4 regions of the Vreelandella sp. 21 genome follow, and region 4 is predicted to be linked to each of the others. Evidence: predicted binding sites of a transcription regulator. Region 4 holds the regulator's gene; each other region holds the start of a gene.
What was found. Region 4 encodes LexA, which represses DNA repair genes until DNA is damaged. Its sites were predicted from a motif close to TACTGTNTANNTANACAGTA; they were not measured.

Region 1 (3,109 bases), 1.4 Mb from region 4:
ACAGCGGCCCCACAAATAAAAAATAGTCGCGCTAAATAAAATGCCTCTAGGGTGCGAGTGATGACTCATTCGCGCCCTAGGGGCGTTTTTTATAGTATGTGGCGTTTGCTAGCGCGTTATCGATTGAAAAAAAGCGTTTAGTGCGGTGGCCGTTGGCTAGCGTGCAGCATTTCGCGGGCGTGGGCGAGTGTTTGGTCAGATAGCGTTACACCGCCCAGCATGCGGGCGAGCTCGCTAATCCGACCACGCTCGTCTAGCAGGGCCATATGGGTCAGCGTGCTATCTCGTTTGGCACGTTTTTCAATATGCAGATGCTGATGCGCCTGAGCGGCGACCTGAGGCAGGTGGGTGACGGTCATTACTTGACCGTTTTCGCCGAGCTTGCGTAGCAGTTGACCGACAATTTCGGCCGTCGCTCCCGAGATACCCACGTCCACTTCATCGAAGACCAGGCTGGGAATAGTGGAGTGGGAGGCGGCCACCACTTGAATAGCAAGGCTGATGCGCGATAATTCACCGCCCGAAGCCACTTTGGTTAGCGGCCTAGCAGGCTGGCCTGGGTTCGCGCTAATCAGGAATTGGACGTGGTCCAGGCCTTCTGGCGTAGGCGTTTCACGCGGGGTAACGTCCACGTCAAAACGTGCTTTACCCATGGCCAAGAACCCTAGCTGTTGTTGTACTTCTTTGCCCAAGCGAACGGCGGCTTTTTGGCGCGCCTCGCTTAGTTGTTTGGCATCGCTGCGATAGCGCTCGCGGTATTCAGACACTTGGTTGCTTAACGACTCCAGGTCGTCGTCGCTGGCTTCTAGCAGTTCGACTTCCTGGCTGAGCCGGGCATGCAGCGCGCAAATCTCTTCCGGGGCAACGTGATGCTTGCGGGCAATACGGTGGACATCGCCAAGCCGTTCTTCTACCCAGGCTAGGCGTTCCGGGTCTAGTTCGGTAGTACTGGCAAGACGATTTAGCTCGCTTGAAGCCTCCTCTACTTGAATGCGCGCATCGCTAAGCATGGCCAAGGTATTGGCCAGTGTGCCTTTGTCACTGCCGGGTAGCGCGCTTAAATGGGCATAGGCTTGATTTAACAGCGACAGAGCGCCACCTTCATCGCTCGCGCAGCAATCGGCGGCAAACTGGGTTTCACGCAGCGTCTCTTCCGCATGGGCGAGAGTATGCTGCTCTTCTTCTAACGTTTGCAGCTCACCCTCTGCCAGTCCCAGTTGATCTAACTCTTCTACTTGGTAGCGCAGCAACTGCCGCTTTGCCTCAACTTCACTGCCTTCTTCGCTGAGTTTTTTTAATCGCCGCCGGGCGCTGCGCCACTCGCGGAAGGTTTCAGCCAACTGCTGGCTACGCTCACGTAGCCCGGCATAATCATCTAGCAGGGCGAGATGGGTTTCTTCACGCATGAGTGCCTGATGAGCATGCTGTCCATGGATTTGAATCAGCTGCTCGCCCAGCGATTTTAGGTCGGCGATGGTGGCAGGGTGGCCATTGATCCACGCTTTGGAGCGACCGCTGGCTGTAACCACACGGCGCAGCAAGCACTCTTCAGCAGGCAGCTCGCGAGCAGTCAACCACTCTGTGGCAGCGGGTAGATGTTGAATATCAAAACGAGCGGAAAGGTCGGTGCGCTCACGCCCATGGCGCACGCTGCCAGCGTCGGCACGCTCACCCAAACATAGGCCAAGTGCCCCGAGTAAAATCGATTTGCCTGCCCCAGTTTCCCCGGTAATCGCCGTCATACCACGGGTTAGGTCGAGTTCAAGGCGGTCAACAATAGCGTAATCTTGGATTGCTAGCTGCGTGAGCATAAGGCCTCCTGAGGCGGTGCGGCACAGAAGCTGGATACTTATCCAATAATTGTTGTTTTATACAGTAGTCTATAACTCACTTCAATGCCCCTCTTGAGATGGCTTTTATGGCCCCCATATAGCGTCCATACGTGGTTAATACTCGTTACTTAACCGAGGTGGCCGTTAATGCCACCGCTGCATACTTTTCAGGAGCTAGGCATGGCAAAAGAACCGCAAACCCCATTAGAAGATGAGCTGGCCCGCCAAGAGCAAGAAGCGGAAGTCACCGAGCAAGCGGCTGAAGAGCGCCTGGTCGAGGGTGAGCTGGAAGGCTTGATCGAGGAAGACGCTGCGTTAGAGGGCGGCGTGGGAAACCCAGAAGCCGATATGCTAGCCGCTCAGGTGGAAGAGCTTGAGCAGAGCTTGGCGGAAGCTAAAGACCAAGCGCTACGTGCCGCTGCTGAAGCTCAAAACGTGCGTCGCCGAGCTGAGCAAGAAGCTGAAAAAGCGCGCAAGTTTGCTTTAGAAAAATTTGTTAAGGAGCTATTGCCCGTTGTTGATAGTCTGGAAAAAGCCCTAGAGAGCATGGAAGACGGAGCCTCTGACGTACATCGTGAGGGCGTTTCCATGACCCTCAAAATGCAGTTAGGCGTATTGAATAAATTTGGCGTGGAAAGCGTTGAACCCCAGGGTGAGCCCTTCGACCCGCAGGTTCACGAAGCGATGGCGATGGTGCCGAATCCCGAGCTTGAACCCAATACCGTCATGGACGTGATGCAGAAGGGTTATTTGCTTAACGGCCGCCTAGTTCGCCCCGCGATGGTGGTAGTTAGCCAAAAAGCCAATTAAGCATTGGCTGACGCAAAGCAAAAAAAAGCCCCTTGAAATGCTGCAAGCGGCCCCCAAATAAAGGGCAACCCGCGGGAAAACCCGCAAACGCTTTAAATTTCAAAAAGCAGATTTTTTGACATCAGCTTTCAAACATCAGTTTTGTAACAACCGAATTCGAGGTTTTTGCTATGGGACGCATTATTGGTATCGATCTGGGCACCACCAACTCTTGTGTGGCAGTGCTCGATGGTGACAGCGCTAAAGTCATTGAAAATGCCGAAGGCGGCCGCACTACGCCTTCCATTATTGCTTACACCGACGATGGTGAGACGCTGGTAGGCCAGGCGGCAAAACGTCAGGCCGTCACCAACCCTGAGAACACCCTTTACGCGATCAAGCGCCTGATTGGCCGTCGCTTCAAAGATGATGTCGTACAAAAAGACATCAAAATGGTGCCTTACAAAATCGCCGAAGCCGACAACGGA
Region 2 (3,109 bases), 510 kb from region 4:
GAGCTGGGCCTTGCACCGTTGCCTTATGCGCTATGGCTGACCATGGTGCGTTACGTTAGTCCGTTGGGTATTTTGGTTATCTTTGCTGATGCCTTGGGGCTTTACCAAGTTTCGTTCGCGGTGCATTGGCCGTGGCTGCTAGCGGTTTTGGTGGTCATGGTTGCAGTGGGGGAGACCCTAAGCCCTCGGCTGCGCCAAGCGCTGCGCTCGCGCTAGCCGCTGTTGTTCACGCTTCACCCTGGCAGCTGCAATGGCGCCAGGGTGAGTGCCTGCCTCCATGAGTTCGTCCCAGCAGGTGGTGTAACGGTTAGAGCGGTGCGCACAGCGCAACTGCCACGGTGCTTCCGCCTCTGTCATTCCAAAGCGAATCGTGCCTTGCCCCATGCGCTGATTAATAGCGTCAACGGCGTTCATCAAGTGCGGGTGCGCTTTATGTGAAGGCTGCAACAGCGAAAGCTGATACTGCTGTGCATCGACTAAGTCCAATAGCATGACACCGGCCTTCATAAACTGAAAACCCGGCCGATACATCTGTTCCAACCCTTCGCGGACGGCTTCTAAAATGATGCGGGTATCGTCACTTGGCGAGGCTAGGGGAATCATCGCGCTAGGTGAATGCTGAGGCTGGTCTTTACGATGGCGGTTGGTGTTTAGAAATAGCAATACGGCGCGAGTAAGGCTTTTCTGCTGGCGCAATTTTTCGGCACTGCGCTGAGCATGGCGGCGCAGCGCTGCGTGCAATTCCGCTTTTACGCCGGTTGCTTGGCCAAAAGAGCGTGACGTCATAATACGCTGACGCGGCTCTTCTAATGCGTTCATTTCCAAGCATGAGGTGCCACGTAGCTCTAGCGCTGTACGCGCAAGCACCACTGAAAATCGTTTGCGAAGTTGCTTTGGATCGCACTCCCGCAACTGCCACGCCGTGCGAATACCACTCACCGCAAGCCGTTCTGCTAGGCGTCTGCCGACGCCCCATACGTCATTCACCGGCAGCTGTTTAAGCAGCGCCGTAGTGGTCGGGCTGTTGGCAGTGAGTAGGCAGACGCCTTGGTAGTGAGACTGCTGTTTGGCAACGTGATTAGCGAGCTTGGCTAGCGTATGGGTAGGTGCCAGCCCTACGCATACAGGTAGCCCTAAATAGCGGCGAACACGGCGGCGCACAACTTCCCCGAGTGTTTGGCATTGAGTGTCGCTGAAGCCATCCAGGTAGATAAACATTTCATCAATAGAGTAAGGCGCGACGTCTGGACAGGCATCCCGCAGTAGCTGGGCGAGTCGTGCGGACATGTCACCATACAGCTCGTAGTTAGATGACAATAAGTGAATCTCTCCCCGTCGGCGCAAACCTTCCAGTTGGAAAGCGGGAGTGCCCATGGGGATTTCCAATGCTTTCATTTCGGCCGAACGGGCGATCACACAGCCATCGTTATTCGACATCACGCCAACGGGCTTGCCTTCAAGCGCAGGATTAAACACCCGCTCGCATGACACGTAGAAGTTGTTGGCATCAACAAGGCCAATCATGGCAAATACTCATGCACCACGGCGCGTACCACACCCCATAGCTGGCAGTTTGTCTCTTCTAACGGTAGCGGTGGATAGTGAGGATGAGCCGAGCAGAGGTGTGGCGTGCCTTGATAGAGTGCATAACGCTTTATCAGTACTTCCTCTTCAAACATGGCGACCAGGATATGCCCTAAACGGGGCGGTATGCTGCGATCTACCACCAGCAAATCACCTTCGAATATCCCCCAGCCTTCCATGCTGTCGCCCGCGGCGGTGAGGTAAAACGTGTGGTTGGGGTGTTTAATCAGTCGCTCATTGAGATCTAGCGTACGTGGTTCGTAATCTTGAGCAGGTGAAGGGAAGCCGCTAAACCCAGCGCGGCCGTATAACGTTGGAAATGGCAACGGCTGAGAGGTTAACGGCAGGGCTGTCGCAACCATCGTTGTCGGAAATGTACTCGTTGTAAACGTACTTGTTGCAAACGTGGTTGTTTTTAAAGCGGCGGAGTGGGACGGCATCGTCGGCATCCTCATGAATAAATAGTGTGTTTATATACAGTATTTGTAAGCAGTATTTATTCATGGGGAGAAAATTGCAAGCGACGCTCAACGCTGGGGGCCTGGGGGCTATTGGCTCAGCGAGCAAGCCACAGGCCAACCACCAACGCACTTATCACGGTAATCAAGAACACAAGGTTGCGAGCACGGGTGTCACGACGTGGTTTCATGGTCATTTTCCTGTTGGTCATCATCGTTAAGAGCATTTCGCAGTAGTCGCAGCACGCAAGCGTTATCCGCATAAAGCGGCAGATGCGCTGCGCTTAGCATGGTAACGTTTACGCCCTAGAGCGTCATCTGACGTATATGACATTGCTTGGTTATCCGGCTTTTAAGAGATCCTGCTTATGAATGAATCGACCCACGTCGGTACCGCTGCGCAGCCGCTTTCCCTGGCGAATGGTCGGCTGGCGGCGCTTAGCTGGGGGCGTAGCACTGCGCCTACTTGGGTGGCGCTGCATGGTTGGCTAGACAACGCGGCGAGCTTCAGTCGGCTGGCGCCGCTATTGGTGAAAGCACTGGATATTCGCATTGTGGCGATCGACTTCCGTGGTCACGGCCACTCAGCTCATGCGCCTGCAGGAAACGACTATGCACTATGGGACTATACCCACGACGTGCTGGATACCATGGAATCATTAGAGATCGAAAAGGCGACGCTACTTGCTCACTCGATGGGGGCAGCCGTAGCTTGTCTAGTATCGGCAGCGCTGCCTGAGCGGGTAGATAAGCTAATTCTGTTAGATGGCTTAGGAGCGCTAAACACACCTGCCGAAGAGACTGCCAGCCAACTACGCAAAGGGCTAGTGGCCTATAGGCGGCCGCTTTCCCGTCCTCCTCGTTATCCCGATGTTGAGAGTGCAGTTGCCGCGCGGGTAGCCGGAGGTGTCACGCCGCTGGACAGCATCACCGCCACGCCACTTGTCGAGCGCAACACCCAGGCCACTGCCGATGGGCATGTGCAAATGCGTACTGATAGCCGTTTGTTAAAGCCTTCTTTGGTGCGCTTTACGCCCCAGCAAGTGTTGGCGCTACTGGCGGAGATT
Region 3 (3,109 bases), 940 kb from region 4:
AAGGCTAAGCGCCGCCAGCGGCTGAGGGGCTAACAGTAGCTGCTCCAAACTGCCGTCGTCGTAGTCGCTCCGGAACAGACTATCCAGAGAAAGCAATGCCGCTAGCAATGCCGCCACCCACAGCAACCCAGGCGCTATTTCTGCCAGTAACTGGGGATCAGGTGAAATGCCGATCGGAAAGAGCGTAATCACTAAGGCAAAGAACACCAATGGGTTAAGCACTTCACCACGACGACGTAGCAACAGCGTTAGATCTCGCTTAAAGGTGGCACTAATGGCAACCATGAGCCCACCGGAAGGCGCATGCATCGACATTTCTGGGATGCCTGTCGTGGCGTGTGAGCTTGGCAACACTGTCTCCTTCTACCCCAGTTGAACGCGCCTAAGCACGGATGATGCGGTTAACTCATGATGTGTCGTCACTAACACACAGCCTCCCGCGTTGGCATGCGCAACAAGCTGCGCTTCTAGTGCTGCCACTCCGTGGCGATCAATTGCTGTAAAAGGTTCATCCAGGACCCACAATGCCCGCTTAGTAAGCGTCAGTCTCGCAAGGGCAATTCGCCGCTGCTGTCCAGCAGAAAGCTGCCCTGCGGGTACATCCTCAAAGCCACTCAGCCCAACCTGTTCCAGCGCTTTTTCACGCTGACAATCGTCGCCTTTTTCGCCGCTAAGCGCTTGGTACCACGCTAAGTTTTCCAGCGGAGAAAGACCCGCTTTTATGCCAGGGGCATGTCCTAAATAGAGTAGATTGGCGAGAAAATGTTCACGCACCTTGCGCATTGAGTCGCCATTCCAATAAATGTCGCCATGGTAGTCGCTCAACTGGCCTGAGAGAATTTTCAACAGTGTCGTTTTTCCGCTCCCGTTAGGGCCTTCGATGCGTACTATTTCGCCACGTTGAATATCAAGATCTAGCCCCTCAAACAGCCAACGATCATCGCGTTCACAGGCTAGCTGTCGGGCTTGTAGGCAGAGGCTCAAGGATATCTCCAGGCACGTAGATTTTGCGTCGAACTCTACACGGAAAGCCCCTTTCTCGCCAGTCGCTCTCTGCGGTCTGGGGTCGCATCACATTTCAACCAATCTTCGCTTAAGAACAATAGACAATGCAGAGCACTAGCACTGTATGCAAAAACAGGTCTATACTACAAACACTGTATGAAAAAACACTACCGATTATAAACACAGCAATCTGCTCAATTACACGCCTAGGGAGCGGGCGCTGCATTGGAGAAAACTGCATGACGATGACAATGCCAACACCCTTGAACATAACTCAACATGCGCTATCTCAAACAGCGTCGAATACAGGTCGCCCTATTTATTCGGCACCTCGTGTAACGCGGCGCAACACGTATGCGCTTCGCGTGCGTGGCAACAGAATGCGTGAATGCAATCTATTCGACGGCGATGTCATCATTATTCGCCGTTATCAGCACGGTAGCCATCAAGAAACCGCTATCGCGACGATTAACCAGCGAGAAGTTGCCCTAAAGCAACTTTCAATTAGTCGACTTGGCGTTCACTTATGGCCCGAAGATGCAGCCATGCCTGCCGTCTTCCTGCATAATTGTGATATTCAAGTGCTGGGAATGGTGATGGGCGTCGAGCATGGCGCTAACAACACTCGGCACCACTAATTCGCCACCCGCTTTAGGGAGCATCGATTGCGTTACCGAGTTCCAGACCTAGCACCCGCCACATGGCATACCGCTGAAATTGAGGTTGAAAAAAGTCGTTTCCTCACGTGGATATGCCATGCACCCAGCACAGCTGACTATTATGCAATGCTGCAGGCAGCAAAAACCGCTCACCCCAACGCAAGTCATCACTGCACGGCCTTTATTGCGGGCCCGCCAGGAGAGCAAACGCACATAGGGTTCTCTGATGATGGTGAACCCGGCGGCACAGCAGGCAGACCCATGTATCAAGCCTTGCTCGGTAGCCAGATGGGTGAAATAGGCTGCGTGGTGATTCGTTACTTTGGCGGCACTAAGTTGGGCACTGGTGGTCTTGCCCGGGCTTACGCACAGTCGGTTAACGCTGGGATTGAAACATTACCTACACGCGAAGTCGTCGAACGGGATAACTACCAACTGCGTGTCAACTTTGCCCATGAAGCAGTCGCGCGCGCTTGGTGTGACGAGCAGAAAATCCCCATCCAACAGGCAGAGTACGATGGCAGCGGCGTATGCCTCACGATTGGCTGGCCAAGAGATGAGGCCTTAAATTTCGCTACGCTTGAAAATCGCCTAAAGACAGCACTCGATATTCAAAAAGTGCCGCCACAATAAGATCATTGGTATCTCTGACAAAAAAACGCGACTTACGCGAGCAATTGCTCGGTAAGCCGCGTTTTAGTCGCTAACCATCACGTAACAATAACTGCGCAATGGCACTGCTAGCGGGTTCTAACCTAAATATTTAATCATCACACCCGCCGCAACGGCAGAACCGATAACACCTGCCACATTAGGGCCCATGGCATGCATCAGCAGGAAGTTATGCGGGTTCGACTCCAAGCCAACCTTATTAGCCACTCGCGCGGCCATCGGCACTGCCGAAACACCTGCGGCACCAATCAGCGGATTAATCGGCATTTTGCTGACCAGGTTCATCAACTTCGCCATCAACACGCCTGCGGCCGTGCCAATACCAAACGCCACAATACCCAAGCCCAAGATACCCAGCGTTTCGAATGCCAGAAAGCTATCTGCCATCAGCTTGGAACCAACCGATAGTCCTAAGATAATCGTCACGATATTGATCAGAGCGTTTTGCGCTGTATCCGATAAGCGCTCAACCACACCGCACTCTCGCATCAAATTACCAAAGCAGAACATCCCTAATAGCGGCGCTGCATCAGGCAGGAAAAGCGCGACGGCAATCAATAACATCAGCGGGAAAACGATCTTTTCCAGCTTGGATACCGGACGCAGTTGCGTCATCTTAATTTGACGCTCTTTCTGGGTGGTCAGCAGACGCATAATCGGGGGTTGAATCAGCGGCACCAACGCCATGTAGGCGTACGCCGCCACTGCGATAGCACCCAGCAACTCAGGAGCCAATACGCTTGATACATAAATAGACGTTGGACCATCAGCAC
Region 4 (3,109 bases):
CCATGGCAATAAGACCGTGGTGTTCAGCTAAGCATGTTGTTTAGATACGCAGAGTTTTTAGTCAATTCAATTTTACAGCTGGCTTGTCGTTAGCTGACGGGTAGATAGGGGCATCCATGTCTTTCGCGCAAAGTGTTTTAGCTCCCTGGGCATTGTTGCTGACGTGGTTGGTATCGTTGAGCGTACTTGCATGGATGATATGGCTGCGCCCTTGGCGAGTACTGATAGGCGATGTGGCTCTTCAGCATCGGTGGTTAGCCGCGACGCTCGCTGTAGTGTTGATGTGGCAACTGCGTGCTCAGGCAGTCGATTGGCTAACCCTGCACTTAGTATTCACTGTCTTAATGACGTTGGTATTCAAAATGCCTCTCGCATTAATCAGCAATGTGCTGATTAATGTTGCGATGTCAGCTATTGGCCGCAACGAATGGGTGTTACTAGGCGCTAATGTATTGGTAACCGGCATTGTACCTGCGGTCATTACCGGTTTGGTATGGCGATGGGTAGATCGGCGCCTGCCGGATAACTTGATGATCTTTCTATTCGTATGCGGCTTTTTTGGCGCAGCGCTGGCAACACTGGCAGGAGGGTTGTCGGCGGTCTTGCTAATCATGGTGGCGGGTACCGACTCTGAAGCTGTGTACTTAGCCCAAGAGTATGCGCGCTTCTTACCCCTGTTAATGCCCTCCGAGGCTTTCATCACAGGGATGTTGCTCAGTATTTTATTGGTGTATCACCCGAGTTGGGTAGCTACGTTTAATGATCGTCGCTATATAGACTCTCAGTAACATTGCGATAGCCGGTGAGTATCTCTATCGAGTGCCTCACCGGCATTTACACTTACTCGCTTATCCCAGTGCTTGGCCGTTACCGCCACGTATGACACCAACTCCCACCCCTTCGATATCCAACTGCTGCGTGCGTAGGTCAATTTCTATGGGCGCAAAGTCGTTGTTTTCAGCAATCAGCGTCACCGTATGGCCCTGTCGTTTAAAGCGTTTTACAGTTACTTCATCTTCTAGCCTTGCCACCACAATCTGGCCATCACGAACCCGGTCGGTGCGATGCACGGCAAGAAGGTCGCCTTCCAGTATGCCAACATCCTTCATTGACAAGCCTCGCACCCGAAGAAGGTAATCCGCTTTGGGGGTAAAGTATTCAGCGGGGAGTGGGCAATAACGATCAATGTGTTCCGCTGCTAGAATCGGGCTTCCTGCGGCCACTTCGCCAATGACAGGTAAGCCATTGGGTAGTGGTTCTACGTTGGCGGCAGGCGCTGTTGCCGAGACATCACTGACATCCTGCGGTTCCTGATTAGGCAGTCGAATCCCCCGCGAGGTATTGCGAATGATGCGGATGGCACCTTTACGCTCAAGCGCTCGTAAATGCTCTTCAGCAGCGTTAGGGGAGCGAAAGCCTAGCGCTTTGGCAATTTCTGCGCGGGTTGGCGGATAGCCAAATTCAGACATCGTTTTAACAATAAAATCAAAAACATGCTGTTGACGAGCAGTAAGTGGACGCGACATAACAAACTCCAAAAAATTAAACAAGACAGTGGCTACATGTCGGCTTAAACAGTATGTGGTTAAGTATACAGTATGTTGCTCTGTCCAGTACATGCTAGAGCGTTTCGCTATGGCATGGGAGTCGTTATGCGAATGGTGTCAGGAGTGGAGATAAGAACGGTAAGTCTGAGGGGCTCTGTCGACGGAGCGTCTGATGGCAGGCGTTTGAATAGGGGCCTAGGGTGTATTTGAGCGTTGGGTAAAAAGCTAAAGATAAGTGATTGAGCCAAATAGCGTTATGGCATAGTATTTAACGATGTTTTAAACACTCGTTTTCTGGAGGGCGCTATGGCGCAATCTGATACGGTAACACGTATCCTCGATACCGCTGAGGTGCTGTTTGCCGAGCGTGGTTTTGCCGAAACATCGCTACGCAATATCACCAGTAAAGCGCGGGTCAATTTGGCGGCTGTCAATTACCACTTTGGTTCTAAAAAAGCGCTTATCCAAGCGGTGTTTGCGCGCTATTTAGACCCCTTCTCGCAACGTTTTCATACGGCGCTTGATGAGCTGGAAGCGCAGTACAACGGTGATGTGATTCCGCTTGAAGTGCTGTTGGAAACAATGGCAAGCACGGTGCTGGCAGTGCCTGCTGAGCGCAATAGCCTGAAGGTGTTTATGCGTCTGCTAGGATTGGCGTATAGCCAGGCACAAGGGCATTTACGCCGTTATATCCAACAGCAGTACGGAGACGTATTTACCCGCTTTACTGAACTCGTGCGCCAGGCAACGCCAGATTTACCTGATGCTGAGCGTTTTTGGCGACTGCATTTCATGTTGGGCACCGTGATTTTTACGCTGTCGGGTCTAGATGCGCTGCGAGACATTGCTGCGAAAGACTATAATGAGCAAGTAACCGTCAGGGATTTGGTAAGACGTTTACGCCCTGTCGTGGTTGCTGCCATGAATGCTCCGCTACCGCCTGCTGCTGATGAAGGACATTATGCGAACGCCCACGCTAGCTGAACTACCCCCGCAGAATGGTGGTTGGATAGAAATCAATATCAAACAGCAGCAGCTATGCTGGTGGCAAGGGCGTACGCTGCAGTACACGTGCTCTGTATCCACCGGTGAGAAAGGTGTAGGACAGCAGGAAGGTAGTGGTCAAACCCCCCTGGGATGGCATTATATCCGCGCATCGATAGGTGGCGGTTTAGCTGATAATGCTGTTTTTCGGGGGCGACGGTGGACTGGGGAGGTGTTTACGTCGGCGCTTGCGGCGGAATTCCCTCATCGTGATTGGATATTAACGCGCATTTTGTGGCTCTGTGGTTTAGAGAGAGGAGGGAATCGCGGCGGGGATGTCGACACTCAGCGTCGCTTTATCTACCTTCATGGCACGCCACCTGATCAACCGATGGGTGTGGCTGCTTCACATGGGTGTATTCGGTTGCGCAATGACGATCTGCTTTATCTTTTTGAGCATGCGCCGCCGGGCACACCTGTTTGGCTTCATAATGGCTAAGCGTAGGCAGCTTATTATTGATTTTTTGACACGAGAGATTGATCAACTAAAATTGACGGCCCTTTTGTTGGATCCATCA

Region 1: recN (DNA repair protein RecN) is a predicted target of LexA. The motif match lies at 1,859-1,878, and genes of this name have one in related genera.
Region 2: ACN06F_RS05540 (LexA family protein) is a predicted target of LexA. The motif match lies at 2,047-2,066, and genes of this name have one in related genera.
Region 3: ACN06F_RS03580 (LexA family protein) is a predicted target of LexA. The motif match lies at 1,156-1,175, and genes of this name have one in related genera.

What each region holds. Positions count from the first base shown of each region.
Region 1 covers NZ_CP194673.1:324,865-327,973, forward strand. The annotation lists gene fur (ferric iron uptake transcriptional regulator) at 1-26, shown strand, start outside; gene recN (DNA repair protein RecN) at 138-1,811, opposite strand; gene grpE (nucleotide exchange factor GrpE) at 2,013-2,642, shown strand; gene dnaK (molecular chaperone DnaK) at 2,813-3,109, shown strand, end outside.
Region 2 covers NZ_CP194673.1:1,199,434-1,202,542, forward strand. The annotation lists gene ACN06F_RS05530 (sodium-dependent transporter) at 1-216, shown strand, start outside; gene ACN06F_RS05535 (Y-family DNA polymerase) at 178-1,524, opposite strand; gene ACN06F_RS05540 (LexA family protein) at 1,521-1,946, opposite strand; gene ACN06F_RS05545 (alpha/beta fold hydrolase) at 2,411-3,109, shown strand, end outside.
Region 3 covers NZ_CP194673.1:774,667-777,775, reverse strand. The annotation lists gene ccmB (heme exporter protein CcmB) at 1-315, opposite strand, end outside; gene ccmA (cytochrome c biogenesis heme-transporting ATPase CcmA) at 364-984, opposite strand; gene ACN06F_RS03580 (LexA family protein) at 1,245-1,643, shown strand; gene ACN06F_RS03575 (IMPACT family protein) at 1,671-2,297, shown strand; gene ACN06F_RS03570 (sodium ion-translocating decarboxylase subunit beta) at 2,415-3,109, opposite strand, start outside.
Region 4 covers NZ_CP194673.1:1,711,243-1,714,351, forward strand. The annotation lists gene purU (formyltetrahydrofolate deformylase) at 1-31, shown strand, start outside; gene ACN06F_RS08020 (energy-coupling factor ABC transporter permease) at 117-788, shown strand; gene lexA (transcriptional repressor LexA) at 849-1,526, opposite strand; gene ACN06F_RS08030 (TetR/AcrR family transcriptional regulator) at 1,854-2,531, shown strand; gene ACN06F_RS08035 (L,D-transpeptidase family protein) at 2,509-3,030, shown strand.